Regions from separate parts of the Williamsia sp. z34 genome, predicted to be linked through region 3. Evidence: predicted binding sites of a transcription regulator. Region 3 holds the regulator's gene; each other region holds the start of a gene.
The links. The regulator LexA, encoded in region 3, represses DNA repair genes until DNA is damaged. The targets are predictions, from matches to a motif close to CGAACANNTGTTCG.

Region 1 (10,474 bases), on a different contig from region 3:
TCATTCGTGGCTCGCTCGACACCCAGGGTGTCAAGGCCCGTAAGCAAGGCCGCAGCAAGTACGGCGCGAAGAAGGAGAAGGGCTGATGCCACGTAAAGGACCCGCGCCCAAGCGCCCCCTCATCAATGACCCCGTCTACGGCAGCCCGCTGGTCACCCAGCTGGTCAACAAGATCCTGCTGGACGGCAAGAAGTCGACCGCCGAGCGCATCGTGTACCAGGCTCTCGAGCAGGCTCGCGAGAAGACCGGCACCGATCCCGTCGTGACCCTCAAGCGTGCGCTGGACAACGTCCGCCCCGCCCTCGAGGTCAAGAGCCGTCGCGTCGGTGGCGCCACCTACCAGGTGCCCATCGAGGTCAAGCCCGGTCGTGCGAACACCCTCGCCCTGCGTTGGTTGGTCACATTCAGCCGGCAGCGTCGCGAGAAGACCATGGTCGAGCGTCTCGCCAACGAGCTGCTCGACGCGAGCAACGGTCTGGGCGCTGCAGTCAAGCGTCGCGAGGACACCCACAAGATGGCCGAGGCCAACCGGGCGTTCGCGCACTACCGCTGGTGACACACAGCAACAGCTGCAACAACTTTCAATTCAGAGTGAGGAATTAAGTGGCACAGGAAGTGCTCAGCGACCTCTCCAAGGTTCGCAACATCGGCATCATGGCTCACATCGATGCCGGCAAGACCACAACCACCGAGCGAATCCTCTTCTACACCGGCGTCAACTACAAGATCGGCGAGACCCACGACGGCGCCTCGACGACCGACTGGATGGAGCAGGAGAAGGAGCGGGGTATCACCATCACCTCCGCTGCGGTGACCTGTTTCTGGAACAAGAACCAGATCAACATCATCGACACCCCCGGGCACGTCGACTTCACCGTCGAGGTGGAGCGAAGCCTGCGCGTGCTCGATGGCGCGGTTGCTGTTTTCGACGGTAAAGAGGGTGTGGAGCCGCAGTCCGAGCAGGTCTGGCGGCAGGCCGAGAAGTACGAAGTCCCGCGTATCTGCTTTGTCAACAAGATGGACAAGCTGGGCGCCGACTTCTACTTCACGGTTCGCACCATCGAAGAGCGTCTCGGTGCCAAGCCGCTGGTTCTCCAGCTGCCCATCGGCGCCGAAGACGACTTCGACGGCGTTGTCGACCTCATCGAGATGAAGGCCATCACCTGGCGGGGCGTCGTCCCGACCGGTGCCGAGCCGACCATCGAGGAGATCCCCGCGGATCTGGTCGAGAAGGCGAAGGAATACCGCGAGAAGATGATGGAGACCATCGTCGAAACCGACGAGGTGCTTCTGGAGAAGTACTTCGGCGGCGAAGAGGTCACCATCCCGGAGATCAAGGCTGCGATTCGCAAGCTGACCGTCAACCGGGTGCTCTACCCGGTGCTGTGTGGCTCTGCGTTCAAGAACAAGGGCGTTCAGCCCATGCTCGACGCGGTCATCGACTACCTGCCGAACCCGCTCGACGTTCCCTCTGTCGAGGGTCACGCGCTCGGAAACGAAGAAGAGATCCTCTCGCGCAAGCCGTCGTCCGAAGAGCCGTTCGCGGCGCTGGCGTTCAAGATCGCTTCGCACCCGTTCTTCGGCAAGCTGACGTTCGTACGGGTCTACTCGGGCCACATCACGGCCGGCACCGGCGTGCTCAATGCCACCAAGGGCAAAAAAGAGCGCATCGGCAAGCTGTTCCAGATGCACGCCAACAAGGAAATGCCGGTTGAGGATGCCACGGCGGGCCACATCTACGCGATGATCGGCCTCAAGGACACCACCACCGGTGACACCCTGTGTGACCCGAGCGCACCGATCGTCCTGGAATCGATGAGCTTCCCGGATCCGGTCATCAACGTCTCGATCGAGCCGAAGACCAAGTCGGACCAGGAAAAGCTGGGTGTCGCCATCCAGAAACTGGCCGAAGAGGATCCGACCTTCTCGGTCAAGCTCGACGAGGAGACCGGCCAGACCGTCATCGGCGGCATGGGCGAGCTCCACCTCGACATCCTTGTCGATCGCATGAAGCGTGAGTTCAAGGTCGAGGCCAACGTCGGCAAGCCGCAGGTTGCCTACCGCGAGACCATTCGCAAGACGGTCGAGAAGCACGACTACACCCACAAGAAGCAAACGGGTGGTAGCGGCCAGTTCGCCAAGGTCATCGTCAAGCTCGAGCCGTTGGTCGACGCCGAAGACGGCGCCACCTACGAGTTCGTCAATGCGGTGACCGGTGGTCGCGTTCCTCGCGAGTACATCCCATCCGTGGATGCCGGTGCGCAGGACGCGATGCAGTACGGCGTGCTCGCCGGCTATCCGCTGGTCAACCTGAAGTTCACTCTGCTTGACGGCGCCTACCATGACGTCGACTCGTCGGAGATGGCGTTCAAGATCGCCGGTTCGGCTGCAATGAAAGAAGCAGCCCGGATGGCGGGCCCGGTAATCCTGGAACCGTTGATGGCCGTCGAGGTCACCACGCCAGAGGATTACATGGGCGACGTGATCGGCGACCTCAACTCACGCCGTGGTCAAATCCAGGCCATGGAAGAGCGCAGTGGCGCCCGTGTCGTCAAGGCACTGGTTCCGCTGTCGGAGATGTTCGGCTACATCGGCGACCTCCGGTCGCGGACCCAGGGCCGGGCAAACTACTCCATGGTGTTCGACTCGTACGCTGAAGTTCCGGCGAACGTGTCGAAGGAGATCATTGCCAAGGCAACGGGCGAATAATCACCCGTCGCCTCGGCGATAGCGCCACCGGCGCACAACAAATTAAGAGATCGCTTGTGCGGGGAAGGGTTTCGAAAAACCCTTCCCCGACCAAGAACTAAACACACAGTGACCGGGATTGTCCCGGTCGCTCGAGAAGTCCAGGAGGACAATCAAGTGGCGAAGGCGAAGTTCGAGCGGACCAAGCCGCACGTGAACATCGGCACCATCGGTCACGTCGACCACGGTAAGACCACGTTGACGGCGGCCATCACGAAGGTGCTGCACGACAAGTACCCGACCCTCAACGAGAGCTTCGCGTTCGATCAGATCGACAAGGCTCCCGAAGAGAAGGCTCGTGGTATCACGATCAACATCTCGCATGTGGAGTACCAGACCGAGAAGCGCCACTACGCGCACGTTGATGCCCCTGGTCACGCTGACTACATCAAGAACATGATCACCGGTGCTGCTCAGATGGACGGTGCAATCCTCGTGGTTGCCGCCACTGACGGCCCGATGCCGCAGACTCGCGAGCACGTGCTGCTCGCCCGTCAGGTGGGTGTTCCTTACATCCTCGTCGCGCTGAACAAGGCCGACATGGTTGACGATGATGAGATCATCGAGCTGGTCGAGATGGAGGTGCGTGAGCTCCTCGCTGCACAGGAATTCGATGAGGATGCTCCTGTCGTCAAGGTCTCGGCACTCAAGGCGCTCGAGGGCGATCCCGAGTGGGTCAAGACGGTCGAAGAGCTCATGGACGCTGTCGACGAGAGCATCCCGGAGCCGGTTCGCGAAACCGAGAAGCCGTTCCTCATGCCTGTGGAGGACGTGTTCACGATCACCGGTCGTGGCACCGTTGTCACCGGTCGCGTGGAGCGTGGCGAGGTCAAGGTGAACGAGGAAGTCGACATCGTCGGCATCCGCGAGAAGACCACCAAGACCACCGTCACCGGTATCGAGATGTTCCACAAGCTGCTCGACTCGGCACAGGCCGGCGACAACGCCGGACTGCTGCTGCGTGGCCTCAAGCGTGAGGACGTCGAGCGCGGCCAGGTCATCATCAAGCCGGGTACCACCACCCCGCACACCGAGTTCGAGGGCCAGGCCTACATCCTGTCGAAGGACGAGGGTGGACGGCACACCCCGTTCTTCAACAACTACCGTCCGCAGTTCTACTTCCGTACGACTGACGTGACGGGCGTTGTGACCCTGCCCGAGGGCACCGAGATGGTCATGCCCGGTGACAACACCGAGATGTCCGTCAAGCTGATCCAGCCGGTCGCCATGGACGAGGGCCTGCGCTTCGCGATCCGTGAAGGTGGCCGCACCGTTGGTGCCGGTCGCGTCACCAAGATCAACAAGTAAGCAGTAGTACCCAGCCAGAACGCGAAAGCGCCCGATCCCTTCAGGGGGTCGGGCGCTTTTGTTTGTCCTGGGCGGGAAACTGTCTGTTTACGCGGTTTACAAGTACCTTCTTCCAAAGATACGATTATGAAAATCCGTTTCAATGGAGGTGCTCGGCCCATGCCCACCAAGTTCTCGGAGATACCCGTCGGTTCCGGCCTCACGGAGATCCCGTTCTCGAAGCGCAACGGGGCCCTCGAGGTGCTCGCGATGCGGCGGGACCCCTTCAAGCACGCGGACGAGCGACATGCGAAGTTCGGCAGGGTGTCCGGGATCAACGCATTCGGCCAGAAGATCGTCGTGGCCTCGGGGCCGGCGGCCGCCGACGAGTTGCTGATGAACAAGAAGAAGGCCTTCGCCAATGGGCCGGCATGGTCGTATCTGATCGGCCCGTTCTTCAACCGGGGGGTGATGCTCCTCGATTTCGATGAGCACCGCCATCATCGCCTGATCCTGCAGCAAGCGTTCAACACAAAGGTGCTCAAGGGCTACATGGATGCCATGCAGCCGATGATCCGGCAGCGGATGGAAGAGCTTCCGACCGGAGATGTGCTGCTGTTCAAGGAGTTCAAGGCGCTCACTCTCGATGTGGCTCTCGAGGTGTTCCTCGGCATGGAGCTCTCGAAGGCCGAAGCCGATCGCATCAACAAGGCATTTCTGGAAACGGTTCAGGCCGGCACCGCCGTGATCCGTAAGCCGGTCCCGGGAACCCGGTGGTGGCGTGGGGTGCGATCCCGCAAGATTCTCGAAGAGTTCTTCTACCAGCACATCCCCGCCAAGCGAGCCGTCGAGACACCAGACCTGTTCTCCCAGCTGTGCTTTGCCGAGAGCGAAGAGGGACACCGATTCACCGACGACGACGTGGTGAACCACATGATCTTCGTCCTGATGGCGGCGCATGACACGTCGACCATCACGATGACCCAGATGTGCTATCAGATGGCGAAGGCGCCGCAGTGGCAGGAGCGGACCCGTTCGCAGTCGCTCGAACTGACGCCGGACTTGTCGTACGACGATCTCGCCGCGCTGACCGACCTCGACCTCGTGATGAAGGAATCGCTGCGACTGTGCCCGCCGGTACCTGCTCACCCGCGTACGGCGGTGGTGGACACCGAGATTCAGGGTTACTTCGTCCCGAAGGGCACGATGGTCGCGGTGCCCAGTCAGGCGAACCACGTGGACGCGGAGTACTGGAAGGATCCGTGGACCTTCGATCCGGAACGGTTCACCAAGGAGCGAGCCGAGGACAAGGTGCACCGGATGGCGTGGAGCCCGTTCGGCGGCGGCGTACACAAGTGCATCGGCCTGTACTTCGGCCAGATGGAGATCAAGACAATCATGCATAACCTGCTGCGTGACTTCGAATGGTCGGTGCCCGCCGACTACGTGATCCCGATGGATTACAGCTCGCTGCCGATCCCGAAGGACGGACTGCCGGTGACCCTGCGCCGCCGCTGACCGTCGAGCGTGCCGAACCGACCGTCGAGCGTGCCGAACGGACCGTCGAGCGTGCCGAAGTTCCGGCGCTGCCGTCGGCAGAACTGCTCAGGGCAGCAATGCCTTTCGCGGACCGGTGCGGTTCGGCACGCTGAGCGACATGGACAATACCCACAACGGCAACAGCACCATCGACGACGATCTGGTGACCAGACTCTTTCATCAACGCGTGGTGGTACTCGGCGATCAGCTCGATCAGATGCTGGGCAATCGGCTCTGTAGTCAGCTGCTCTTGCTCTCTGCCGAGGACTCGCACAAGGACATCAGTTTCTGGATCAATTCGCCGGGCGGTTCGGTGCCGGCGATGCTCGCGATCATGGACGTCATGCGGGCGATCCCGAATGACGTGAGCACACTGGCCCTCGGGATCGCCGCCAGCGCGGGCCAGTTCCTGCTGTCGGCCGGAACGCCGGGCAAGAGATATGCGCTCACCCACTCGCGGATCCTGATGCATCAGGGATCGTCGGGTATCGGCGGTACGGCGGTCGATGTCGAGTTGCAGGCCGACGACCTGCGACATACGCGCGATACCGTGCTTTCGATCATCTCCGCCAACACCGGAATGCCGCTCGAACGTATCGTGAGCGACTCTCTCCGCGACCGGTGGTACACCGCCTCGCAGGCCGTCGACTACGGTTTCGTCGACCGGGTGGTGGACGGGGTAGAGGACATCTATCCGGCATTCGCGCGGCCGGTTGCGTTGGGTGGCAAGCGATGAGCAGCTATACCGTGCCCTATGTGATCGAGAAGACCGCAGGTGGGGAACGCTCACTGGACGTCTACAGCCGGTTGCTCTCCGAACGGATCGTCTACCTCGGAACCGAGATCGACGATGGTGTTGCCAACGTCCTGATCGCGCAGATGCTGCACCTGGCGTCAGACAGTGCGGGACAACCCATCAACCTGTACATCAACTCGCCGGGCGGCTCGCCGTCGGCGATGCTCGCCGTCTACGACACCATGCGGTTCATCAGTTGTGATGTCGCGACCACGTGCGTCGGTCAGGCAGTCGGTGCGGCGGCCGTTCTGCTGGCCGGTGGTACAGCTGGACAGCGGGGGATTCTGCGCCATGGACGAGTGGTGTTGCATCAGCCGGCCATCGAGGGGAAGGGATCGATTCCCGATTTGATCATTCACGCCGATGAGGTGTTGCGCGTGCGGGGTGAACTGGAGGAGTTGTTGTCTCGGCATACCGGTAAAGACCTCGAGACCTTGCGGCGAGACACCGACCGGGATCTCATCCTGCGCGCCGACCAAGCTGTTGCGTACGGTCTGGCCGACCAGATCCTGTGATCCCGCACGCGGTTGCGATGTCGTGGTCGGAGACTTGTCGTACCGCCGCTGTAAGATAGGCGGTCCTGCTTGTGTGTCTCGTGAAACATATTGGGGCACAACAATTAAGTTCTCTCGAACACTTGTGCGATGGGCCTTCTGGGCGTAGTCTCGAGTCATGGACTTCGGGGGAATGTTCGCCAGGTTGTCAGATCTGGCCGGGGATGCGGCTGTGGTCGCCGGTGACGATGCTGAGATTTCAGCTCGCACGGTGACGGTTATTCGACTCAACCATGTTGTGGAACATATACTTTTCCGCCTGGTCGGTGAAGTCGATCGGCGTGGGTTGGCGCAGAAGTCAGGTGAGCGGTCCACCGCCAGACTGCTCCAAAAGGAGGGGATGGCGCCGGTGGCAGCCCATCGCTACGTACGGGTGAGCAAGGCCCTCGGTGACATTCCATCAGTGGCGGCCTACGGTGTCGACGGAGCGCTGTCGGGTGAGCATGTGGACTCGATCATCAAGGGCCTCAACCATATTGACCGGCGGAGCCCGGACTTGCCTGATGCTGATCGAGACGATTGTGTGCGCGGCTTGCTCACCGAAGCGTTGATGGCCAGCCCGGCGGCGGTGTCGGCGCGGGCGCGGCAGATGGCGATCGTGCTGTCGCCGCCGGACAAACAGATCCCCGATGCCGAGAACCACGACCTCAACGAGTTCACCCTCGGCAACGGTGACGACGGACGCAGCCACGGCATTCTGGGCTTGGACAACCTGCTGGGCGAGAAATTGCGGGTCGCCCTGGATCCGTTGTCGAGGCCGGTACCCGAACCCGATGGGTCACCGGACCGTCGATCGAATGCCCAGATCCGTGCCGATGCTCTGGAGCAACTTCTCGATTCGTACCTCGATCAAGAAAACCGGCCGACGCGTGGCGGGGCCAAACCGCATGTGGTGGTCACGGTGACACCGGAACACCTGCAGGCGCTGCAACTACGCGGCATCCCGGGCGCCAAGGCTCCCGCGTTGGCGCCGGCCTTCGAGTGGACCGGACCCGCATCAGCATCAACGGCGCAGCTGGTGGCCTGTGATTCGGTGATCACGAAGATCTTGCTCGACAACAATTCGGTGCCCCTCGATGTCGGCCGCGATCAACGGACCGTGACGCCGGCCATCCGCAAAGCGTTGATCGCCCGCGACCGGGGCTGCGCGTTCCCTGGTTGTGACTGCCCTCCCGGGCGGACGGATGCCCATCACATCGACTTCTGGAGCCATGGCGGTGGCACCAGCATGATCAACATGGTCCTGCTGTGTCGTCGACACCACCGCTACATCCATCACCGTGGCTGGGAGGTGTTCGTCAACCGCGATGGTCATCGCCCCGGACGACGCCAGCAGGACCCCGATCAGATCCAACGCCCGCCGCACCCTGACCACCGAGCTCACCGCAGCTTGATCAACCCGCAGTTTTGCCTTCCGCAACACGGCTGAACCCGTGTACTGCAAGCTCTTTGAGAACTTCATAGTGTGAATGCCCCAGTCGCGTGGGCGCTTTGGATGGTGGTCAGGAGGCCATTCGGAGGCTCACGTGACCGCCGGACCCATGCGTAGTTGCCGTCTTGCGCTGGATCCCACCAACGGCGGTCACGGCAGACCGTCGCCGTGCGAGGCCTTCGAGCACATCGGCGACGCCGCGGGTGACCTGGAGGAGCGAGAGTCCGAGGGCGCCGCTGACGGCGGCCAAGATCTCGGAGGACGCTTCTTTGCGGCCGCGCTCGATCTCGGACAGGTACTGCGGTGAGACGCCTGCCTCGGCAGCGATGTCGGTGAGGATGCGTTGCTGTTCGGTACGTGCTCGCCGCAGGACCGCGCCGAGCGCCTCACGCCACAGCAGTTCCATCGACACGGGTTCGGTGTCGGCAACGCGCGTGAGATGTGGGCCCATGGGTTCGACGATAGTTGGCACGCTCGCCCCGCGGTGGCGGGATCTGCTGTGAGCAGAAACGAAAAAACATAGCGAGCGACTGCTCGCTATGTTAGGTTGGCCACACTGCCCGTGATGGAGGTCACAGATGAGTGTTCAGCTGGACGATACCCGAGGTGTCGATGACGGCGGCGAGAGGTCGTACGACATGGTGGTACGCGGTGGGACCTGGTTCGACGGAACAGGAGCGCCGGGCCTGGTTCGTCATCTGGGGATCCGCGATGGCCGTGTGGTGGCGGTATCGGCGCGGCCGCTGCCGGCCGGGCCGCAGACGCGCGTGATCGAGGCGGGCGGCCAGTGGGTGATGCCGGGATTCATCGACGTGCACACCCACTATGACGCCGAGGTGCTCGTTGCCCCGGGATTGGGGGAGTCGGTGCGCCACGGCGTCACCACCGCGTTCATCGGCAACTGCTCGCTGTCGACGGTGTACGCCGGCCCGGTGGATTCGGCCGATCTGTTCAGCCGGGTCGAGGCTCTCCCGCGGGACCACGTCATCGCGGCGCTCGAAGGCGGTAAGACGTGGACCGATCCGGCGTCGTACATCGAGGCGATCGAGCGACTGCCGCTCGGCCCCAACATTGCGGCCTTCCTCGGGCATTCCGACATCCGCGCCGACGTCATGGGACTGGGGCGATCCACGGACCGTGCGCACCGGCCGAGCCGGGGCGAGATGGCACGGATGCTCGACGCCGTCGAAGATGCGCTGGACGCGGGCTTTCTCGGGGTTTCGGCGATGACCAACCCCTGGGACAAGCTCGACGGCGACCGCTATCGGTCGCGGTCCCTGCCGTCGGTCTACGCGCGCTGGGGTGAGCGCCGCAAGATCAACAAGGTGCTGCGCCGGCGCGATCGGGTACTGCAGACCATCCCGAACCTCAACACCAAGTACGACATCCTCTTTTTCCTGGCGTCGAGTACCGGATTGGGTCGCAAGCCGCTCAAGACGTCAGTGCTGGCCGCCGCTGATGCGAAGTCCGACCGCTGGGTGCGGCGCATCTTCGGACCGATCGCCACCGTTGCCAATTCCTGGGGCCGCGGGGCGTTGCGGTGGCAACATCTGCCGATCCCGTTCCAGGTGTACAGCGACGGTATCGACCTGGTGGTGTTCGAAGAGTTCGCCTCGGGGCGGGCGGCTCTGCACCTCCGGGAGGAGATGGGGCGCAACGATCTCCTGAAGGACCCCGAATACCGGCGTTGGTTCCGCTCCGACTTCGAGAAGAAGTTCAGCTCGCGGATCTGGCACCGGGACTTCGACGACGCGGAGATCACCGAATGCCCGGACAGCTCGGTGGTCGGTAAGACCGTGGAGCAGGTGGCGCGCGAACGGGGTGTCCACAGCACGGACCTGTTCCTCGACCTGGTCGTCGAACACGGCACAGCGTTCCGGTGGCGCACGGTGATCACCAACGACCGTCCGGACATCGCGGACTGGCTGATCAACCAGAACGGCGTGACCGTCGGCTTCTCCGATGCCGGCGCGCATCTGCGCAACATGGCGTTCTACAACTACGGGATCAGGTTGCTGCAAAGGGTGAAAGAAGCCCAGGGCGGTGCCCGTACCCCGTTCCTCACGGTTGAGGCCGCCGTCCACAAGCTCACCGGCGAACTCGGCGAGTTCTACAACC
Region 2 (10,474 bases), 270 kb from region 3:
CGTCAATGCATCCACGATTTGTTGGGCCCGATGGGCTGCCAGGTGGATCGCCATCGTGACACCCGTGCGGGCGAGCTCTTCGAGTTGCTCCCCCTCGGGCATGTCGGTCGAGAGCGTGGACACTCGCGTAATCAGCAGCGACTGACCGACTCCCGGCACGGTGAGTTCCTGTCCCAATGCCGCAGCCGCCGCGGTGAAGGCCGGAACACCCGGGACGATCTCGTACGAGATTCCTTGCGGCTGCAGCAATCTGATCTGTTCGGCCACCGCCGAATACAGTCCGGGGTCGCCGGAATGCAAGCGCGCCACGTCATGGCCGGCACGGGTCGCGGTCACGATGTGCTCGATGATCTGCGGTAACGGCATCTTCGCGGTGTTGATCAATGTGGCGCCGGGGGGACAATGCTCGAGCATCTCAGCCGGGACCAGCGACCCGGCATAAAGGCAGGTGTTGCACCGCGAGAGCAGCTTTGCGCCCCGAAGGGTGATCAGGTCGGCGGCGCCGGGTCCGGCCCCGATGAAGTACACCGTCATGAGTTTGTCCTCGGCTTGTCGACGATCCACTGTGTCACCGGGAGCGCGGGGCGCCAGGTTGTCATCGATCCGAGTGGCTCGGCGTGGTCGATCTGGAATCGACGAAGCGTACCGCCCAGGGCAGCATGCCATTTCACCAAAACAGCCTCGGATTCGAGGGTGACGGCGTTCGCCACGATCCGTCCACCGTCGAGCAGGGCATCCCAGCACTCCTCCACGACCCCCGGGATTGTCACCCCTCCCCCGATGAAGATCGCGTCGGGATCGGGTGCATGACCCAGCTGATCGGGTGCCGCCCCGAGGACGGTCAATCCTGCGCTCACACCGAGCTGGGCCGCGTTGTGCGCAATGCGTCCCCGGCGTACGTCGTTCGATTCGAATGCGATTGCGGAGCAGGTCCGGTCGGTGCGCAGCCACTCGATGGCGACGCTACCCGCGCCCGCACCGACATCCCACAGCAGTTGGCGTGCGGCAGGCCGGAGGGCGGTGACGGTCAGCGCCCGCACCGCCTGTTTGGTCAGTTGCCCGTCGTGGCTGAAGTCGGTGTCCGGTAGACCTGCCTGGCTGCTGACGGCCGGACCAAGACAGTCAACGGCAACAATGTTGAGCTGGTCGCCGGCAGGTCCCGTCCAGGTTCGCGCGATACCGGTGACCTGGCGTTCCCGATCGGAACCGAGCTGTTCGAGAACTGTCATCTGCGACCAGCCGAACCCATGAGCGGTGAGCAGGTCGGCGACGGCTGCCGGAGTGGTGTTGTCGCGACTCAGGATCAGCAGGCGAACGCTATCGGAGACATCGGAGAGAATCGAGTCGATCGGTCGATCGACAACACTGCTGATACGGGTCGTGGCCAGGTCCCAGCCGAGGCGGGCCGAGGCCAGGCTGACACTCGAGACGGCCGGCAGGATGCGAACATGTTGGGCGCCGACCTGTTTGACGATCGAGGCCCCGACGCCGTGGAACATCGGATCGCCCGAGGCAAGGATGTGAACGGTCTGCGGGTGTGGCTCGGCCAATAGTCGCCGCAAGTGTTCGGACATCGGGCTGTCCCACCGGTGGCGTGCGGCTTCCAGAGGTGCAAGCAGATCCAGCTGGCGCGCGGAACCGTAAATATCGGTGGCAGAGCGCAATTCGTCCTGCGATTTCCCGGATAGGCCGTCCCAGCCGTCGGCGCCGATACCGACGACCACAAACCTCGGTTCACTCATCGCGGCATCCGCCGCCAGATGGCCTGGGGCAGGAGTTTCATCACGAAGAAGACCGGGCGCAGTTTTCCGGGCACCCACACCACACGCTTACCTTGGTGCAACGCTTTCACCACTGCGTCGGCAACCTGTGGTGCGGTGCTCGACATCGGGGCAGGTTTGGTACCGGAGGCCATCAAATCTCTTGTCATGCTGCCGATGACAAAACCGGAGCGCACCAGCAGGAGGTGTACCCCGCTGCCGTGCAAGGCATCTGACAATCCGCTGGCGAAGCCGTCCAGTCCGGCTTTGGTGGAGCCGTAGACGTAGTTGGCGCGGCGGACCCGGACGCCGGCCACAGAGGAGAAGACGATGATGTTGCCGCGCTTCGCGGCGCGCATCGCGACGGCCAACGGGGTCAGGACGCTGATCTGGGCGAGATAGTCGGTGTGTGCGATCTGCAGGGCGTGGGCACTGTCGACCTCTGCCCGCGCCTGATCGCCCAGGATGCCGAAGGCCACGATCGCATCGTCGATGGGTCCGTGCTCGGCAACGATCTGCTGGATGAGGCCCTCATGCGCCGAGGTGTCGTTCGCATCGAACTCGATTGTGTGGACTGCCGCCGCATTCTCGGATTGCAGCCGTTCACGCTGATCAGCGAGGTCCTCTGATCGGCGAGCCGCCAAGATCACCGTCGCCCCGGCAGCGATCCGGGCCGCCACCTCCAGCCCGATCTCACTGCGACCACCGAACAGCACAACCACTCGCCCATTACTCACCGGGCCAGTATCCCAAACGACTTCAGGAGGGGTGAAGGTTGCGTTGGCTAAAGTCGACTTGTGCCCAAAACAGCAGACGACCTCACCCCCGCAGCAATGGCCTTTCTCACCGAACGCCACCTCGGGAGTCTGACCACCGTCCGTGCGTCGGGGACCCCCCATGTTGTCGCTGTGGGATTCACCTACGACGCCGAGGCGAAGATCGCGCGAGTGATCACCTTCGAAGGCAGCCAGAAGGTAAAGAACGTCGACCGCTCCGGATACGCGGCGGTATTTCAGGTGAACGGTCCACAGTGGTTGACGTTGGAAGGCGAAGCATCAGTCCACCGTGACCCAGAGGCTGTCGCCGAAGGTGTTCGCCGCTACGCGGCTCGCTACAAAGAGCCCAAAGTGAACCCACGCCGCGTGGTCATCCAGATCAACGTAGAGCGTGTATTGGGCTCGCAGTCGCTGATGGTCACCGCCTGAGCAATAAGCTAGGCATCTTGGTGCGGGCTATCCGGTTCGGGATCGGGTTGGACCTCAGGTTCGCGGTCCGTCAGTTCCGCCAACTTTTCGGCCAACACCGCCCGGCGATCGGCCAGTACCTTCTCCCAGGCTGCTGCGAGGGTTTCGTTGACATGCTGGGCCCGGTTGACCCGCGGTTTTCGTTCCGGATCCACCGACGCCGGCGGTATCCACCCGACCCGACCCGTGTCGGGGCCTTCGGTGATCATGATCGTCTGCCACTGATGCGGTCCGTCACCGATGAGTTTGTGGTGCGGCGGGCACGCCGATCCCATCATGTCGATGTCGGTCAGACCACCATTGATCCAGGCAAGTAAGTGATGGGCCTCGACCCAGGTCGCCGGATTGGTACAACCAGGGTGTGAGCAGCCTCGATCCCGGACGAACAACGCCAACCGTTGACCTTTTTGGGCGGTCCGTTTGGTCCGGCCGAGATACAACACCTCAGCGGAGTGGTCAGCGAACACGGCCAGATATTTGTCCGACCGGGCCGCCAGATTCAGGGCCTCGTTGACCGGAATATCCACCCCCGACGCCGTTCGGGCGATCCCCGCACACTCGTCGAGCTGCTGCTTGGTCATCGTGACGATCAACTGCGCCGGCAAACCCCGATGAGACTTCCCCAGCAGGTTGCACTCCAAAATCGTTTTCAGGATCGCCTTGAGCGCGTCGTGACATTGTTGGCCTTTCGAGCGGGTATCCCGCTCAGCAGCAGCTCTGATCAGCTCTTTGTCTTGTTTCGGATCATCGGACGCACCGGTCGGCGAGTTGGGGTCGGCTGGATTGTTCATCCCCGGCGCCGCCCACACATCCATCACCGTCCTCAACAGGGCCAACGTTTCCGGGTCCAGGGTGCCGGTGATCTTGGCCATCAAATCCACCCCCTGATCCCCGATACCCATCGACCGTTTACGAGCCCGATCCGAATCATCGGTCAACCGGCCATCAGGGTCGACCCGGGCCAAGACCGCGCGACCGGCTGCGGTCAACTGGGTGGGATCTTGGCCGACGGCCTCTTCGGTCATCCAATGATCCACCACGTCATACACTGCCGGATCAGAGGCCGACGGGATCTGTTTGCGCACATCCAACATGACATCCATATGCGCCGCCCCGATCAAACCTTTCGACCACGCCTGCTCGGCCGCAGGGCATTTCGGCGCCAACACCTCACCCTGCAACGTATGAAACCGGCCCACCGCCTCCAGGGCCCGGATCCGGGACATGGTTTGCCCTTTGGTCAACCGCAACTCGCTACGGGTGAAACCGAACAGTGACGAATACCCGGCTTCGGTAAACGATGACCGATCCGAGACCCGCAACAGGTGACGCAACCCGGTGAACTCGACCTTACGGGCGATCCGTTCATGCACCCGCACAAGCTCATTGACTTCCGCGCCAGACATATCGGAATCAGCGCAGTCCGCGATATCGGCAACGAGCAACTCCAACTCGAGGTACTTGCGCACCAATACCGGAACCGGCGAGGAATCAACCGAAGAGTCAACCGAAGATTCAACAGGCGGATCGTCAGTCATCATGCCCCCCAGCACATCTGATCAGAACGCTTTCAATCAGTGTACCCTGGAGGGCTCAATAAGTCGAACATTTATCCGAACTGATCGAGCCGATCTGAGGCCTGGATCAGACCGACTTCAGCTCGTGTGGTCGGGAATTGAACGCTTCGCAGCCATCTTCGGTGACGACCACGATGTCTTCGATGCGTGCGCCCCAACTGTCGGGGAAATAGATGCCCGGCTCGATGCTGAATGCCATGCCCGGACGCAGCGGAATGTTGTTGCCCGCAACGATATACGGCTCTTCATGAACCGAGAGGCCGATGCCGTGACCGGTGCGGTGAACGAACTTGTCGGCGAGTCCGGCGGCTGCCAATACGTCCCGGGCCGCGGCGTCGACCTCCTCGGCGGTGACGCCGGGGCGCACTGTGGCCACAGCGGCCCGCTGGGCTTGTTGCAGCCACTCATACTGACGCGCGATGACATCGGAAGGTGTACCGACACAGTAGGTTCGGGTGCAATCGGAGTTGTATCCCGGCGCGACCGGTCCGCCGATATCCACGACAACCATGTCGCCGTCCTCGATCACCCGGTCCGACACCTCGTGATGGGGGTCGGCACCGTTGGGGCCGGATCCCACGATGATGAACTCGGCTCGGGTGTGCCCTTCGGCGAGAATGGCGGCGTCGATGTCCGCAGCGACCTCACGTTCGGTGCGACCGGCTTTGAGCCACTCCCCGACCCGCGCATGTACTCGGTCGATCGCGGCGCCGGCCCGGCGTAACGCGTCGATCTCGGCGTCGTCCTTGATCATCCGCAATTCACGCAGGACAGCAGTGGCGAGTTCTGGTGCGCCGCCCCATCGGCCTGCCAGTGGGACCGTGTGCAGCGCAGGCGTCGCGTCGGAGACGGCGTATCGGTCGCCTGCTCCTCCGGCAGCAACAACTGCGAGTGCATAGGCATCCTGGCCGTCAACCCAATCGTGGACGGTCAAGCCGAGTTCGCCGACGGCCGACTCGCGCAGCGCCGCCAACTCCAGCCGTGGCACAACTACTTCGGGAGCCCGGCCCGGACTGATCACCAGGGCGGTGAGCCGTTCGAATGTGCTGGCCCGAGAGCCCGTCAGATACCGCAGGTCGGGTCCGGGAGTGATGAACAGCGCTGACAGGCCCGCTTGCGCCGTGAGCTCCTGCGCCCGATCCAGACGTGACTTGTACACCGCTGCCGAGAATCGTTGATCTGCCATGGATTCAAGGCTATCGGTCGCACCGCTCGTGATGTGGCCGGCCGCCGGACGCGTGTCACAACGCGGCGGAGGTGTGTTCCAGTCGAATCACAACATGCAATGAGCGATCTCTAACCGGGCGAAAACACCGTTTTACGCGGAGAATGCAGGCAACGGAAGATATCAGTTCTGAACATACCCCCAGGAGGTCACCGTGGACCGCGAAGGCGTCCGACGTCGACTACGGGCTGTTCCTACCGATGATTCTCAGGTCCAGTTCGCAAACCTGCATGGATACAAGCGTGCCTATCGGATGGCCGGCTCGGGTCCGGCGTTGCTGTTGTTGCACGGAATCGGCGACAACTCCCTGGCCTGGGAACCTGTGTTCACGCAGCTCAGCGAGAAATACACGGTGATCGCACCCGACTTTCTCGGACACGGTTTCTCGGACCGTCCACGTGCCGACTACTCGGTACCCGCTTTTGCCAACGGAATGCGCGATCTGTTGACGTACCTCGACATCGAAAGGGTGACGATCGTCGGTCATTCACTCGGCGGTGGTGTGGCCGGGCAGTTCGCGTATCAGTTCCCCGAGATGGTCGAACGGTTGGTGCTGGTGGGCACCGGCGGTGTCACCAAGGATGTCAATCCGGTCCTGCGAGCGTTGTCACTGCCTTTCTCCGAGTACGCCCTGGGGGTGGTCTCGGTCCCGGGAGTGTTCTCCGCATTTGCAACGGCTTCGCGCACGTTGCGCGATCGTCTGCCGTTTGCACTGTTCCGTGACAACAACGAGATCGTCCGGGTGCTCGAACGGATGCCGGAAAAGGGATCGGCCGAGGTCTTCGCCCGGACCTTGCGATCAGCTGTCGACTGGCGCGGTCAGGTGGTCACCATGCTCGACCGCTGTTACCTGAGCGCCGGTATCCCGACCCTGATCGTGTGGGGCTCGGACGATCAGGTGATCCCGGTGCAGCACGCCCATATGCTCCACAGCGCGATGCCCGGCTCTCAGATGGTCATCTTCGACAAGGCCGGTCATTTTCCGTTCCGGGATGACCCGAACCGCTTCATCGACCTGCTCTTGTCCTTCGTGGCCTCGACGGCCCCGGCGAACATCAGTCGGGCCGACGTGAAAATCGCGTTGCGACAGGGTCCTTCGAGTCAGCCGCTCACCGGCGATGCCGAGTCGCAACTGGCCGTGCTCGATGTCCTGGGTTCGGACGAACGCAGCGCCACCTGACCGCAGTGCTCCGATGATCGGCGCCGATCTGGCATGGTTTAGGCATGACTGCCCCAGTGATGTTGCTCGATGGTGCCAGCCTCTGGTTTCGGGCCTTTCATGCCCTGCCCGAGAAGATGACGGCACCCGACGGGCGTCCGGTCAACGCAGTCCGCGGATTCGTCGACATGATCGCTTCTCTGGTCACCCGGGAGCATCCGCAACGACTGATCGTGTGCCTGGACCTCGACTGGCGGCCGGCCTTCCGCACCGATCTCATCCCGTCGTACAAGGCGCATCGCGTGGCCGCAGGTGCGAGCGACGGGTCTGAAGAGGTCCCGGACACCCTGACACCTCAGGTCGACATGATCATGAAAGTTCTGGCCGCTGCCGGGATCGCCACGGCGGGAGCGGAGGGCTGCGAAGCCGACGACGTGATCGGAACCCTCGCCGACTCCGAAGCCAAAGATCCGGTGGTGGTGGTCAGCGGTGATCGCGACCTGCTGCAGGTGGTTTCCGACGACCCGGTTCCGGTGCGCGTGCTGTACGTGGGACGCGGCCTGGCCAAGGCCGAGATGTTCGGGCCGGAGGAACTCGCCGAGAAGTACGACGTACCAACAGCGAATCCGGGTTCGGCCTACGCCGAGATGGCGATCCTGCGCGGAGATCCGTCGGACGGGTTGCCAGGGGTGACGGGCATCGGTGAGAAGACCGCGTCGAAGCTGCTTCACGAGTTCGGAAACCTGGACGAACTCGAACGCGCGGCATCGACAACGAGCGACAAGCGGATCTCACCGCGTCAACGCAAGTCGCTCGCCGAGGGCGCGGACTACCTGCGCGGGGCCCGCACCGTTGTGTTCGTCAAGACCGACGCGGAGATCATCGGCGACACCGAAGGTCGCCTCCCCGCCGCACCCGCCGACCCCGCAGCGCTTGCCGACCTGATCGAAGAACTCGGTATCGGCTCATCGATCGGCCGACTGGGCAAGGCACTCGGCTGGCAGATGGGCTGACGCGTCCACCGGCCGTCCGAACTGCCTACTGGGTGGTCGGCTGACCGACCTCGTACTTGCCCTCATCGTCGAGGAACGTGATCTTGACCTGCTGGTTCGCGCCGGCAACGGTCGCGGTGCAGGTGAAGCTGCTGCCCTTCTTGATCTCCTGATCGGCGGGGCACCGGACGTTCTCGACGTCTTTGGCCTGGTAGTCGTTCTCCAGAACCGACGCCACACCTTTCTGGGCCGCGTCTTGGCTGAGAACCTTCGTCACGGCGAATCCCGGAAGCCAGAATGCGGTGACCGCCAGGACGACGGCGGCGACACCGACCACTGCGGCACCGATGATCAGCGGCAGCCTCTTCGACTTCTTCGGTGGTGTCATACCCGCGAACTGGTCGCCACCGGGCTGCCCGAACTGCCCCGGCTGGCCGTACTGCCCGAACTGATCCGGCTGGCCGGGTTGGCCGTACTGGCCCGGTTGACCCTGGGGCGCACCGTATTGCGGCTGCTGGCCGTATTGCGGTGCACCTGGTTGTCCGTACTGAGGAGGCTGTCCCGGCTGGCCGTATTGACCGGGCTGACCGTACTGCTCCGGCTGACCGTATGGACCGGGCTGTTGCGGAGGCTGCTGGCCCCAACCATGCTGGGCGGGTTGACCTTGCGGCGGCTGGCCGCCGGCCGGGTAGCCGTAGGTCTGCTGGTTCCACGGGTCAGAACCCTGACCCGGTTGCCCTTGCCCTGGCTGCCCTTGTCCTGGTTGCCACTGCCCGGGTGCGGAACCGCCACCCTGGTTGTTCGGGTCGTTGGGCCCGCTCATGTATTTCCCTCCACCTGTTCGCGTCGCGCGATCGCAAGTCCAGGACTTCCGAACCCCGAACATACCGCACAACCTATTGCCGTTCGGGCAGGCGCTCAGCGAAAACTCGCGGGCGCTCAGCCGAGTTCGACAGCCACAACGCCGCGCCGAATCGCCGTGATCGCCGCTGCCGCCGAACGGGCCAGCTTCGAGCGATCCGATCCGCCGAGCCCGGCTGCGACCCGCATCTGCTCGAGGAGGTCGATGACCTGACGGCTCCAGCGAACGAAATCTCCGGCAGGCAGAGAGGTGCCCTGCTCGCCCGCTGCCGCGAGTACCTCGGTCAGGCCGCGACCGGTCGCCCACAGGTGAATGGCCGTGGCGAAACCGGCATCCGGCTCGCGGGTCGGTTCCACCATGTGACTCATCTCGACACGCGCCAGGTCTTTCCATGCTGCATGCGTGCGACTCAACGCTTCTCGCACACTGGAGACACCGGTCACCAGATCAGCGCCACCGTACGAGTCTCGGCGTGACTGGTACACCACCGCCGAGGCGACGGCCGCGAGTTCGGCTGCGCCGAGGTGGTCCCAGAGCCCGGTGCGGATGCACTCGCAGATGAGCAGATCGCTCTCGCTGTAGACCCGACTCAGGACTTCGCCGGCGGGCGTCACGGTCATGTCGCCGTTCGACTTGTGTTCGACCTGTTCGAGATAACCCAACTCGGTGAGAACCGCGACGACCCGATTGAAGTTGACGGCCAGTGTGGACGTGCGGGCCGACACCGATTCTTCGAGTGCCGCGATCTCCCGCGACACCCGGTTACGGCGTTCGGCGAGCCGGAACAACTCGTCGTGAGCGGGGATCTGATGCGCCGGGTGCTCACGCAACTCTGTGCGAAGACGGTTCAGGCCAGGGTCATCGGCGGCCCGGGTGCGCCTGGTCTGCTTGCCGCGGGGCATCTCGATGCCCGTGGAACGCAGCGCCGAGGCGAGGTCACGACGACCCCGGCCGGTACGGCGATCGACCTGCTTCGCCAGCCGCATGTGGCCGAGTACCTGTGGTGGGTTGAGGAAATCCCGCGGGCCGACCCGACCGGCCCAGCCGTCCTCACAGAGCACCAACGGTTTTGGGTCGCGCAAGTCGGTTGCGGGCTCCAACACCACCGCCAGCCCACGATGCCGACCACCGGCCAGGCCGATGACCTGACCACGCTTGAGCGCGGCGAGGTCTTCAACCGTGCTCTGCTGCACAGCCATTCGGTTCTCGAACTTCAGCGAACGTTCACGGGCCCGGATCTCTTCACGAAGACGGGTGTACCCGAGAAAGCCGTCGATGCCGGCGTCGAGGCCGCGGCCTTCGGCCCGCGCCTCCAGTTCCACCTCGATCTTGCGGAGTTGGCGGCGTGCGGTGTCGATCTGCCGGGCCTGTCCGACCACGGACCGGTCGGCCTGGAACTGTGCGAACGAGCGGTCGAGCAGGTTACGGGAACCGGCCAGTCCCAGACGGCCGATCAGGTTGACGGCCATGTTGTATTCCGGCGCAAAGGAACTGCGCAACGGGAACGTACGAGCACCGGCGAGTCCGGCGACCCGGGTGGGGTCGAGGTCCTCGGTCCAGACGACCACGGCATGGCCTTCGACGTCGATCCCACGCCGCCCGGCCCGGCCGGTCAGCTGGGTGTACTCCCCCGGCGTCAGGTCGTTGTGTGACTC
Region 3 (10,474 bases):
ATCGAACCGATCGCCTGCTCGTAGAAGGAAATAGACAGATGAGCATCGACAATCTCAAAGAATCACTGCCGGAGTACGCGAAGGACCTCAAGCTCAACCTGGGTTCCATCGCACGCACCACCGTCCTCAAGGACGAGCAGCTGTGGGGCACTTTGCTGTCCACCGCGGCAGCGAGCAAGAACGCGACCGTCCTCAAGGAGATCGCTGACGAAGCTGCCGACAACCTGTCGGCAGAGGCGTACAACGCTGCCCTCGGTGCCGCATCGATCATGGGCATGAACAATGTGTTCTACCGTGGCCGCGGATTCCTGGACGGCAAGTACGACGACCTACGTCCCGGACTGCGGATGAACATCATCGGCAATCCCGGGGTCGAGAAGGCCAACTTCGAGTTGTGGTCGTTTGCCGTCTCGTCGATGAACGGTTGCGGCCACTGCGTCGCCGCCCACGAGAACACCTTGCGCGAAGACGGCATCGAGCGGGAGGCGATTCTCGAATCGCTGAAGGTCGCGTCGATCATCGCAGGCGTTGCTGCAGCACTCAGTACTGCCGAGGTACTTGTCGGATAGCGAAAACCTCGCTGCCGCAGGCACTGGAGTACAAAAAAGGAGCAGGGACCCGGCGACCGGGTCCCTGCTCCTTTTTGTTCTATGGAATCACCTCAGCGCGTCGGCGATCCGCTGCGCCATCTCACCGACCTGGGCACTGGTCATCACAAACGCCGGCGAGATCTGCAGGGCGCCTTGCCCGGCCGCCCGTCCGCTCACGCCGTGCCCGCGCAGCGCGCCGATGACCGCCGGGGCGGTCGACGGATCGGCCAGTTGCACAGCGGCAACCGCGCCGAGTCCACTGCGGACCTCGCTGACCGCGGGCAGATCCGCCAACGGTGCCAGCAGGACGTCAAGGTCTGATTCGAGCCGTGCAGCCTCTTCGATCAGTCCCTCGGATTCGATGATGTCGAGGTTGGCCATCGCTGCCGCCGCGGCGCCCGCGTGCCCACCGTAGGTGTATCCGTGGCGCCACCACACACCACCGGAATAGAACGGCTCAGCGATCTTCGGGGCGACGAACAACGCCCCCATCGGAACATAACCCGACGTCAAACCCTTTGCGGTGGTGATCATGTCGGGCTCGAGACCGAACCGGCTCGAGGCGAACCACGATCCGCCGATCCGGCCGAACCCGGTGACGACCTCATCCACGACGAACAGGACGTCGTGGTCGCGGCAGATCTGCCGAACCTCTGCCAGGTAGCCGTCGGGCGGCAGATAGATGCCACCGGCACCGATGATCGGCTCGACGAAAAAGGCGGCGATGTTGTCGGCGCCGATCCGCTCGATCAGGCCGAGCAGGCTCTTGGCATCGTCCCATTCGACGGTTGCCGCGTCGGGCATGAGCTCGCCGTAGTTCTCGCGGTTGAGCGGCAGACCCGACAGCGCGGTGCCTGCGACGTGCATGCCGTGATAGGCCTTCGTCCGGCCGACGACGATCTTCTTCTCCGGCCGACCCATCTCGTGCCAGTACCGTCGCGCGAGTTTGACCGCCGAATCGACTGAGTCGCTACCGCCCGAGGTGAAGAACACCTTGCTGCCCGGGATCGGGGCGAGCGCCGAAAGACGATCGGCCAGTGCCGCGGTCACATCGGAGGTGATGTCGCCGAAGCCGGAGTAGTGGGCCAACGTACTGAGCTGACGGGCAACGGCGTCCGCGATCGCGGTCCGCCCGTGCCCGACATTGGTGAACCACAGGCCGGCCGTGGAATCGATGTACTTGTTTCCGGCGGCGTCCCAGATGTAGGCGCCCTCGCCCTTGGCAACAACAAACGGTCCCGAGGCGCTCACCGCGCCCATGTCGGCGAATCCGTGCCAGAGACCGGCAGAAGTAGAAGCAGTCATGGCCTACATCATGCCTGCCCAGGTGGCGAGAGGATGCAGGCGACTCCGGCGACTACCATTGAGGCGATATGTCGACCGCGCCCGAACAGCCCAGCAGTCCCGCCGCGTCCGGGCAGCCCACCAACCCCGGGCAGCGCCGACGCCGCAGACGCCCATCGTCGGGCACATCTGCCGCCAGAAGCGGATCCCGCGCGTCTGCCGGACCCGGTCCGGAAGAGCTGGAGCGCCGTCGCGCGCTGGTGCCCAAGCTGAACTACCCCCCGGAGTTGCCCGTGTCGGCCGCCCGGGCGGACATCGCCGCCGCGATCGAAGCACATCAGGTTGTTGTCGTGGCCGGCGAGACCGGTTCGGGCAAGACCACCCAGCTGCCGAAGATCTGCCTGGAACTCGGCCGCGGAATCGCCGGGAAGATCGGCCATACCCAGCCACGACGGCTCGCGGCCCGTTCGGTCGCCGAACGTATCGCCGAGGAAACCGGCACCGAACTCGGCGGAGTGATCGGCTACTCGGTCCGTTTCACCGACAAGGCGTCCCGCGACACCCTGGTGAAGGTGATGACCGACGGCATCCTGTTGCGGGAACTCTCCCAGGATCGCCTGCTGCGCGACTACGACACACTGATCATCGACGAGGCCCACGAACGCAGCCTCAACATCGACTTCATCCTGGGATACCTCAAGCAACTGCTCCCCCGGCGGCCCGACCTCAAGGTGATCATCACCTCGGCCACCATCGAGCCCGGTCGCTTCGCCGATCACTTTGCCACCGAGGACCACCCGGTCCCGGTCATCGAGGTCTCCGGGCGCACCTATCCCGTGGAGATCCGGTACCGGCCACTTGTGGTCGAGGACGAGGACGAGGCCGACCTCGACCAGTTACAGGCGATAGGCGCGGCGGTGAACGAACTGTTCGCCGAGGGCACCGGCGACATCCTCGTGTTCTTGCCGACCGAACGCGAGATCACCGATACCGCCGCCTCCCTCAAGCATCTCGAGGCGCGGGGCGTCGAGGTGATCCCGCTGTTCGCGCGGCTGTCCGCCGCCGATCAGCACCGCGTGTTCGCCTCCCACAAGGGCAGGCGAATCGTGCTGTCCACCAACGTCGCCGAGACATCGCTGACCGTGCCGGGTATCCACTATGTGATCGATGCGGGGACCGCTCGCATATCGCGCTATTCGACCCGCACCAAGGTTCAGCGACTGCCCATCGAGCCGATCTCTCAGGCCAGTGCCCGCCAGCGCGCCGGACGTTGTGGCCGTGTGGCCGCGGGCGTCTGCATTCGCCTGTACAGCGAAGACGACTTTCTCAGCAGACCCGAATACACCGAGCCCGAGATCTTGCGCACCAACCTGGCCGCGGTGATCCTGAACATGACCTCGCTCGGTCTCGGCGACGTGGGCAAGTTCCCGTTTGTCCAGCCGCCCGACCCCAAGGCGATCCGCGACGGTCAACAGCTCCTCGACGAACTCGGTGCACTCCTCCCGGCGACACCTGACAACCCGGTACGGCGACTGACCCCGATCGGTCGGTCACTGGCGCGGATCCCGGTGGACCCACGGTTGGCCCGCATGCTGGTCGAGGCCGACAAACAGGGTGTTCTCGGACCGATGCTGGTGCTGACCGCAGCGCTGTCGTTGCCCGATGTCCGGGAACGGCCCGCCGAACACCGGCAGGCCGCAGACGAGTCACACCACAGATTCGCCGCTGACGGATCCGAGTTCCTCACACTGCTCAACCTGTGGACCTATCTCGAGGACACCCGAAAAGAACTGTCATCGAGCCAGTTCCGCAAACGTATGCGCCGTGAATACCTCCACGCACTGCGCATCCGCGAGTGGCGCGATCTGCATTCACAGCTCGTCCGGATCGCCCGCGACCTGGGCTGGACCGTCCCCGGCGACTTCGAGACGCCCGAACCCGATTCGGCCACGGCAGTGGCCGTCCATCAGTCGGTCTTGTCCGGGCTGCTCAGTCAGATCGGTGTCCGTGAGGGCGAATCCAAGGAGTTCCTCGGCGCGCGCGGCACCAAGTTCATGATCTTCCCCGGCTCACACCTGTCGAACAAGCCACCCCGGTTCGTGATGGCAGCCGAAATCGTGGAGACCTCTCGACTGTGGGCCCGGACCGTCGCCCGCATCGAACCCGAATGGGCGGAGCGTCTGGCCGGGGATCTGGTGAAACGCCAGTACAGCGAACCACATTGGTCGAGTAAACACTCTGCGGCGATGGCCTATGAAAGGGTCACGCTCTACGGTGTACCCCTGGTCACCAGGCGCCGGGTGAACTTCGGATCCATCGATCCCGAGGCCGCCCGCGAGTTGTTCATCCGCAGTGCCCTCGTCGAAGGTGACTGGCGCACACAGCATCCGTTCTTCCACCGCAACCGGGCGCTACTCGACGATGCCGAAGAGTCGGTGCACCGGGTCCGGCGCACCGATCTGGTGGTCGACGACGACACGCTGTTCGCCCACTATGACCGCCATGTGGGCGACGAGGTGGTCTCGGGCAGGCACTTCGACACGTGGTGGAAGACCGCGCGCAAGAAGAACCCGAATCTCCTCGATCTCGATCCGGCCGACGTCGTTGCCGGCGATCCGGCCGGTTTCCCGGACGTCTGGCGGCAGGCCGATGCCACCTACGATCTCCGGTATCGCTTCGAGCCCGGCACCGCGGACGACGGCGTCAGCGTGTTGATCCCGCTGCCCCTGCTGATGCGGGCCCGGCCTTCCGGTTTCGACTGGCTGGTCCCCGGCATGCGCACCGAACTCGTCACCGAACTGATCCGCACGCTCCCGAAAACCCTTCGGCGTCAGATCGGTCCGGCTCCGGACCTGGCCTCGCAGATCCTCGACGCGGTGACACCACGTGCGAAACCGCTGACCTCCAGTGTCGCCGCCGAACTCACCCGGATCACCGGGGTGAAGATCGCAGCCGCCGACCTGCGGCCGACCGCACTCCCCGACCACCTGCGGATGACCTTCGTGGCTCTCGGCCCCGACGGTCAGGAGCTCGGCCATTCCAAGTCACTGGCGGAACTGCAGGAGCGCCTCGGCGGCAAGGCCCGCGCGGCACTCGAGAAAGAGGCCGCGACAGCGCCGGCGCCGGTGGCAACGACCTGGACCGACAAGACGTTCGGGACCATCCCTCGTTCGGTGCGCAATATCGTTGCCGGACAGGAGATCACGAGTTATCCGGCACTGGTGCCACGGAAAGGCGGTTTCACCGTCGCACCCATGTCGACCGAGTCCGAGCAGCGCAGCGCGATGTACAACGCCCTGATCGGGCTACTGATCAATGATGTGCCCGGCCTGCGCCCGAATGCGACGTCGGCGCTCGGCACCGCGCAGCGGTTGGCGCTGAGCCAGAGCCCGTACCCGACCGGGGAGGCGCTGCTCGCCGACTGCGTGCGCGCTGCGGTGATCGACCTGGTCCCCCCGCAGCCGCAGGTCTGGAACGCTGCCGACTACGCCGCACTGAAAAGCCATGTCACGGGGCAGGTCACGAGCCGCGCCACGACCAAACTGCGTCAGGCCGCGGCTATCCTGAGCCGGGTGGCCCCGTTGCGCACCGCCATCGCGGCCACAACGGTCTCCGACGCAGCCGACGACGTGCGGGATCAACTCGCGGAGCTTGTTTTCGATGGGTTCATCTCGGCCACCGGTGCCGAACATCTCGCCGAGATCCCGCGCTACCTCGATGCTGCGCTGGCCCGGCTGGAACAGCTACCCGCCTCGGCTGCACGGGATTCCGCGTCGATGGCAGCCATCGACCGCGTGGTGGCCGCGTGGACCGACCACCTGCGGACGATTCCACCGGAACGTCGCGATGCGGTCAGCGAGGCGGCGGGCTGGATAGTGGAGGAATTACGAGTCGGACTGTTCGCTCAACAGCTCCGAACCGCATACCCGATTTCAGAAAAGCGTGCCATCAAGGCGATCCGCGACCTGCGTTAGGCCGCGGGGTGTCGTCAGGACTTGCTCGACCTGAGGTCGTCGATTTCTTTCTGGAAATCGTCCACCGAGTCGAATGACCGGTAGACCGAGGCGAATCGAAGGTAGGCGACCTCGTCGAGTTCCCGGAGCGGGCCGAGGATGGCCAGACCCACCTCGTTGGCGGGGACTTCCGCCGAACCCGATGCCCGCACGGCTTCTTCCACCTGCTGCGCGAGATGCTGCAACTTGTCGTCGTCCACCGAACGGCCCTGGCAGGCGCGGCGGACGCCGCGCATGACCTTCTCGCGGCTGAAGGGTTCGGTGACGCCGGTGCGCTTGACCACCGACAGCACCGCGGTCTCCACCGTGGTGAAGCGGCGTGCACACTGCGAACAGGCACGGCGACGACGGATGGCCTGCCCCTCGTCCGCCACTCGCGAATCGACTACGCGGGTGTCCTCGTTCTTGCAAAACGGGCAATGCATGCACGATCCCTCGACAGTCGACGGCCTGGGCGGATTGACCAGACACTCTGCCTTCGAGGATACCGTCCGTGATCGCGGCCCCTCCACCGTCTACCTCGCGTAGACCGGGGTGACCAATGCCTGACCCACCGACAGTGCCGAGTTGTTCATTGCATTGAGCTCCATGATCTTTGCGACCACGGTCTCGGTCGGCATCTCGGGGGCGATACGTGATGCGATGGCGCCCAACGACTCCCCCGACTGGACGCGGACGACCTCGGTGCCCAGCCGGGCCGGATCGCTCGACTGCTGTATGACTCCGCCGAAGAACGTCATGAAGGCGACCACCAGCATCAGCCCCACGCCGGTGACCGCCGCGCCCGCCCAGGCGCGCCTACGGACGAAAACCATCTCACGTTCGGTCGGTATCCGCTGCTCGGAGTTACGCGATGCGGCACAGGAGACGGCCACGCGGCGCTGCGCGGACAGTCGGCGACCGGCGGGGCGGGTCGTGTCCGAGGGCCGTACCGGGCGCGTGGTGCGCGTGGCGGTATCGCTCTCGGGGTGGTGAACAGGCCGAGCTGTGGCCGGCCGGGTGATGGTGGTGGCTGCAGTCATGGGTTCAGTCCTCGGTCATCGGTTCAATCCCTATTCGATCACTCGTTCGATTGAAAGAGTGTTCGATTTGTATCACGGGCCTCCGACAAAGCGCCACGCCTTCTCGAACAAATGTTTGAGACTTGTGACCATTTGCACTATCTTTGTCCCATGGACCCCGCCCGACACCGCATGAACTGGAGGACCTGATGGCCGATACAACCCAGCCCCCGACACCGGCGGACGGGGCCGCGACCACTGTGGTCGCCACCGAACCACTCGCCGAGGGCTCACTGACCCCTCGCCAGAAAGCAGTTCTCGAGGTCATCCGTACCTCGGTCCGCCAACGCGGCTACCCGCCGAGCATCCGGGAGATCGGCGACGCGGTGGGCCTGACCTCGACGTCTTCGGTCGCCCACCAGCTCCGCACCCTCGAACGCAAGGGTTTCCTGCAGCGCGAGAACAACCGGCCCCGCGCGGTGAACATCCAGGACACCGACCTCAACCCGGCCACCGCGGCCGGTCAGGTCCAGACACCGGACGAATCCATGCCCACGCCGACGTTCGTCCCGGTGCTCGGCCGGATCGCCGCCGGCGGGCCGATCCTGGCCGAAGAAGCCGTCGAAGACGTCTTCCCTCTCCCCAAGGAGCTGGTCGGCGAGGGTTCGCTGTTCCTGCTCAAGGTCGTCGGCGAATCGATGATCGACGCCGCCATCTGCGACGGCGACTGGGTGGTCGTACGCCAGCAGAATGTGGCCGACAACGGCGACATCGTCGCCGCGATGATCGACGGTGACGCCACGATCAAGACGTTCAAACGGACCAAGGACGCGGTGTGGCTGATGCCCCACAACCCGGTGTTCGATCCGATCCCGGGCAACGACGCCGTCATCCTGGGCAAGGTCGTCACCGTGATGCGCCGACTCTGACCTGCCGGTCGTAGGCAGATCATCCCCAGACAGTGCGAAAGGCGGGGTGTACCGGAACTTTCCGGTACACCCCGCCTTTCGCGTTCGAGGCGGTGAGCGATCAGATCCTGGGGTCAGACCCCGAGGCTGCGGCCGATCACTTCCTTCATGATCTCGGTCGTTCCGCCGTAGATGGTCTGCACGCGAGAATCGAGGAACGCCTTGGCGACCGAGTATTCACGCATGTAGCCGTACCCACCGTGCAGCTGCAGGCACCGGTCGACCAGGTGCACCTGGTTCTCGGTCGCGTAGTACTTGGCCATCGCGGCGTCGGGGACGGTCAGTTTCTTCTCGTTGAGCAGACCGATGCAGTGATCGACGAAGACGCGGGTCGTCGTGGTCGAGGTGGACAGCTCGGCCAGCAGGAACCGGGTGTTCTGGAAGGTGCCGATCGAACGACCGAAAGCCTTGCGGTCCTTGGCGTACTGGACGGTGGTCTCCAGCACCTGCTCCATCGCGGCAGCAGCGACCACCGCAATCGACAGCCGTTCGCGTGGCAGGTTCTGCATGAGGTAGATGAAGCCGAGACCCTCTTCACCGAGCAGGTTCTCGGCGGGCACGCGGACGTTGTCGAAGCTCAGCTCGGCGGTGTCCTGTGCCTTCATGCCGACCTTGTCGAGGTTGCGGCCGCGTTCGAAGCCTTCCATACCGCGTTCGACGACCAGCAGGCTGAAGCCTTTCGCGCCGGCCTCCGGGTCGGTACGTGCGACCACGATCACCAGGTCGGCGTTTATGCCGTTGGTGATGAAGGTCTTCGATCCGTTGAGCACCCAGTGGTCGCCGTCTTTCTTGGCGGTGGTCTTGATGCCCTGCAGGTCTGAACCGGTTCCGGGCTCGGTCATCGCGATGGCGGTGATGAGTTCACCGGAGGTGAACCCGGGAAGCCAGCGCGCCTTCTGCTCGTCGGTCGTCAGCTCCAGCAGGTACGGCGCGATGACGTCGTTGTGCAGGGTGAATCCCAGACCGCTGTATCCACCGCGGGCGGATTCCTCGGAGACGATGGCCTGATAGCGGAAGTCGTCGACTCCGCCGCCGCCGAACTCCTCGGGTGCATCCACGGCGAGGAAGCCGTTCTTACCTGCTTCGATCCACACATCGCGATCGACGATGTTCTGCTCTTCCCACCGCGCGTGGTGCGGCGCCACGTGCTGCTCGAGGAAGCTGCGGTACGAATCGCGGTAGAGGAGGTGTTCAGGCTCGAAAAGCGTACGTTCCATCAAGGTCTCCATAACGAGGTGTCAAAACGTGCAGGTTCCAACAACTGTAACTGGATTCTACATTTACCCCAAGAGGCTCGACGGTCCCGATTTCAGGAACAGCCTGATTCAGAACAGATCGGAGGCCGCGAACTCGGTCAGCGCACTGGCCAGCGCCGAGGGAACACTCGCGACGATCTCGGTGCCATCGGGCCCGTGTTCTTCCCTTGAGACATCGCCTTCGGCGTGGATCCGCGAGACCAGGTCACCCCGGGAATAGGGCACGCGGACGGTGACATGGACGTCGTGCCGCGACACCAGCTCGCGCACTCGCTCGAGGAGCTCCGGGATGCCTTCTCCGGTGGCCGCCGAGATGAAGACCGCATCAGGGAACAGACCCCGCAGCTGAGTCAGGACCGTCGGGTCGGCCACGTCGATCTTGTTCACCACGAGAAGCTCCGGCGGTGCGGTCGCCTTCTCGTCCTGGATCACCTGATCGATGACCTTGCGCACCGCACTGATCTGGTCGGTGGGTATCGGGTCCGAACCATCGACGATGTGCAGCAGCAGATCTGCGTCCGTGACCTCCTCCAGCGTCGAGCGAAACGCCTCGACGAGCTGGGTGGGCAGGTGTCGGACGAAGCCGACGGTGTCGGTCACCACGATCTCGCGTCCGTCGTCGAGGGACATCCGCCGGGTTGTCGGGTCGAGGGTGGCGAACAGGGCGTTCTGCACCAGCACACCTGACCCGGTCATCGCGTTGATCAGACTGGACTTGCCCGCGTTTGTGTAGCCGACGATCGTCACCGATGCGACAGCTGACTCTTTCCGCTTGGTGCGCTTGGTGTTTCGCGATGTCTTCATCTCGCGGATCTCGCGGCGCAACTTCGCCATCCGCTCGCGGATACGCCGGCGATCGGTCTCGATCTTCGTCTCACCGGGTCCACGAAGACCCACGCCGCCGTTGCTGCCCGCACGACCACCGGCCTGGCGGGACATCGATTCACCCCAGCCACGCAGACGCGGGAGCATGTACTCCATCTGGGCCAGCGCGACCTGGGCCTTGCCCTCCCGCGACGTGGCGTGCTGGGCGAAGATGTCGAGGATCAGGGCGGTGCGGTCGATGACCTTGACCTTGACCACCTTCTCCAGCGCGGTGAGCTGGGCGGGCGTCAGTTCACCGTCGCAGATGACGGTGTCGGCGCCGGTGGCCAGGACGACGTCCCGCAGTTCATGTGCCTTGCCCGACCCGATGTAGGTCGCCGGATCCGGCTTGTCCCGGCGCTGGATGAGGCCTTCGAGCACCTCGGAGCCGGCGGTCTCGGCCAGTGCCTTGAGTTCGGCCAGACTCGCCTCCGCCTGCGTGGTGGTGCTTCCCTGCAGCCACACACCCACCAGAACAACGCGTTCGAGGCGCAGTTG

Region 1: AC51GT_RS11970 (HNH endonuclease signature motif containing protein) is a predicted target of LexA. The motif match lies at 7,001-7,014, and genes of this name have one in related genera.
Region 2: AC51GT_RS06870 (HNH endonuclease signature motif containing protein) is a predicted target of LexA. The motif match lies at 4,607-4,620, and genes of this name have one in related genera.

Annotation. Positions count from the first base shown of each region.
Region 1 is NZ_JCANWW010000004.1:158,903-169,376, reverse strand. Features, by position in the region: gene rpsL (30S ribosomal protein S12) at 1-86, shown strand, start outside; gene rpsG (30S ribosomal protein S7) at 86-556, shown strand; gene fusA (elongation factor G) at 604-2,709, shown strand; gene tuf (elongation factor Tu) at 2,866-4,056, shown strand; gene AC51GT_RS11985 (cytochrome P450) at 4,216-5,553, shown strand; gene AC51GT_RS11980 (ClpP family protease) at 5,693-6,310, shown strand; gene AC51GT_RS11975 (ClpP family protease) at 6,307-6,885, shown strand; gene AC51GT_RS11970 (HNH endonuclease signature motif containing protein) at 7,043-8,353, shown strand; gene AC51GT_RS11965 (helix-turn-helix domain-containing protein) at 8,427-8,807, opposite strand; gene AC51GT_RS11960 (N-acyl-D-amino-acid deacylase family protein) at 8,935-10,474, shown strand, end outside.
Region 2 is NZ_JCANWW010000002.1:537,182-547,655, reverse strand. Features, by position in the region: gene cobM (precorrin-4 C(11)-methyltransferase) at 1-534, opposite strand, end outside; gene cbiE (precorrin-6y C5,15-methyltransferase (decarboxylating) subunit CbiE) at 531-1,742, opposite strand; gene dprE2 (decaprenylphospho-beta-D-erythro-pentofuranosid-2-ulose 2-reductase) at 1,739-2,497, opposite strand; gene AC51GT_RS06875 (PPOX class F420-dependent oxidoreductase) at 2,558-2,965, shown strand; gene AC51GT_RS06870 (HNH endonuclease signature motif containing protein) at 2,974-4,545, opposite strand; gene AC51GT_RS06865 (M24 family metallopeptidase) at 4,649-5,767, opposite strand; gene AC51GT_RS06860 (alpha/beta fold hydrolase) at 5,961-6,986, shown strand; gene AC51GT_RS06855 (5'-3' exonuclease) at 7,046-7,978, shown strand; gene AC51GT_RS06850 (DUF4333 domain-containing protein) at 8,004-8,780, opposite strand; gene AC51GT_RS06845 (DEAD/DEAH box helicase) at 8,897-10,474, opposite strand, start outside.
Region 3 is NZ_JCANWW010000002.1:267,870-278,343, reverse strand. Features, by position in the region: gene AC51GT_RS05615 (alkyl hydroperoxide reductase) at 39-569, shown strand; gene AC51GT_RS05610 (aminotransferase family protein) at 657-1,895, opposite strand; gene hrpA (ATP-dependent RNA helicase HrpA) at 1,964-5,848, shown strand; gene nrdR (transcriptional regulator NrdR) at 5,863-6,312, opposite strand; gene AC51GT_RS05595 (LysM peptidoglycan-binding domain-containing protein) at 6,403-6,909, opposite strand; gene lexA (transcriptional repressor LexA) at 7,098-7,817, shown strand; gene AC51GT_RS05585 (acyl-CoA dehydrogenase family protein) at 7,931-9,073, opposite strand; gene hflX (GTPase HflX) at 9,182-10,474, opposite strand, start outside.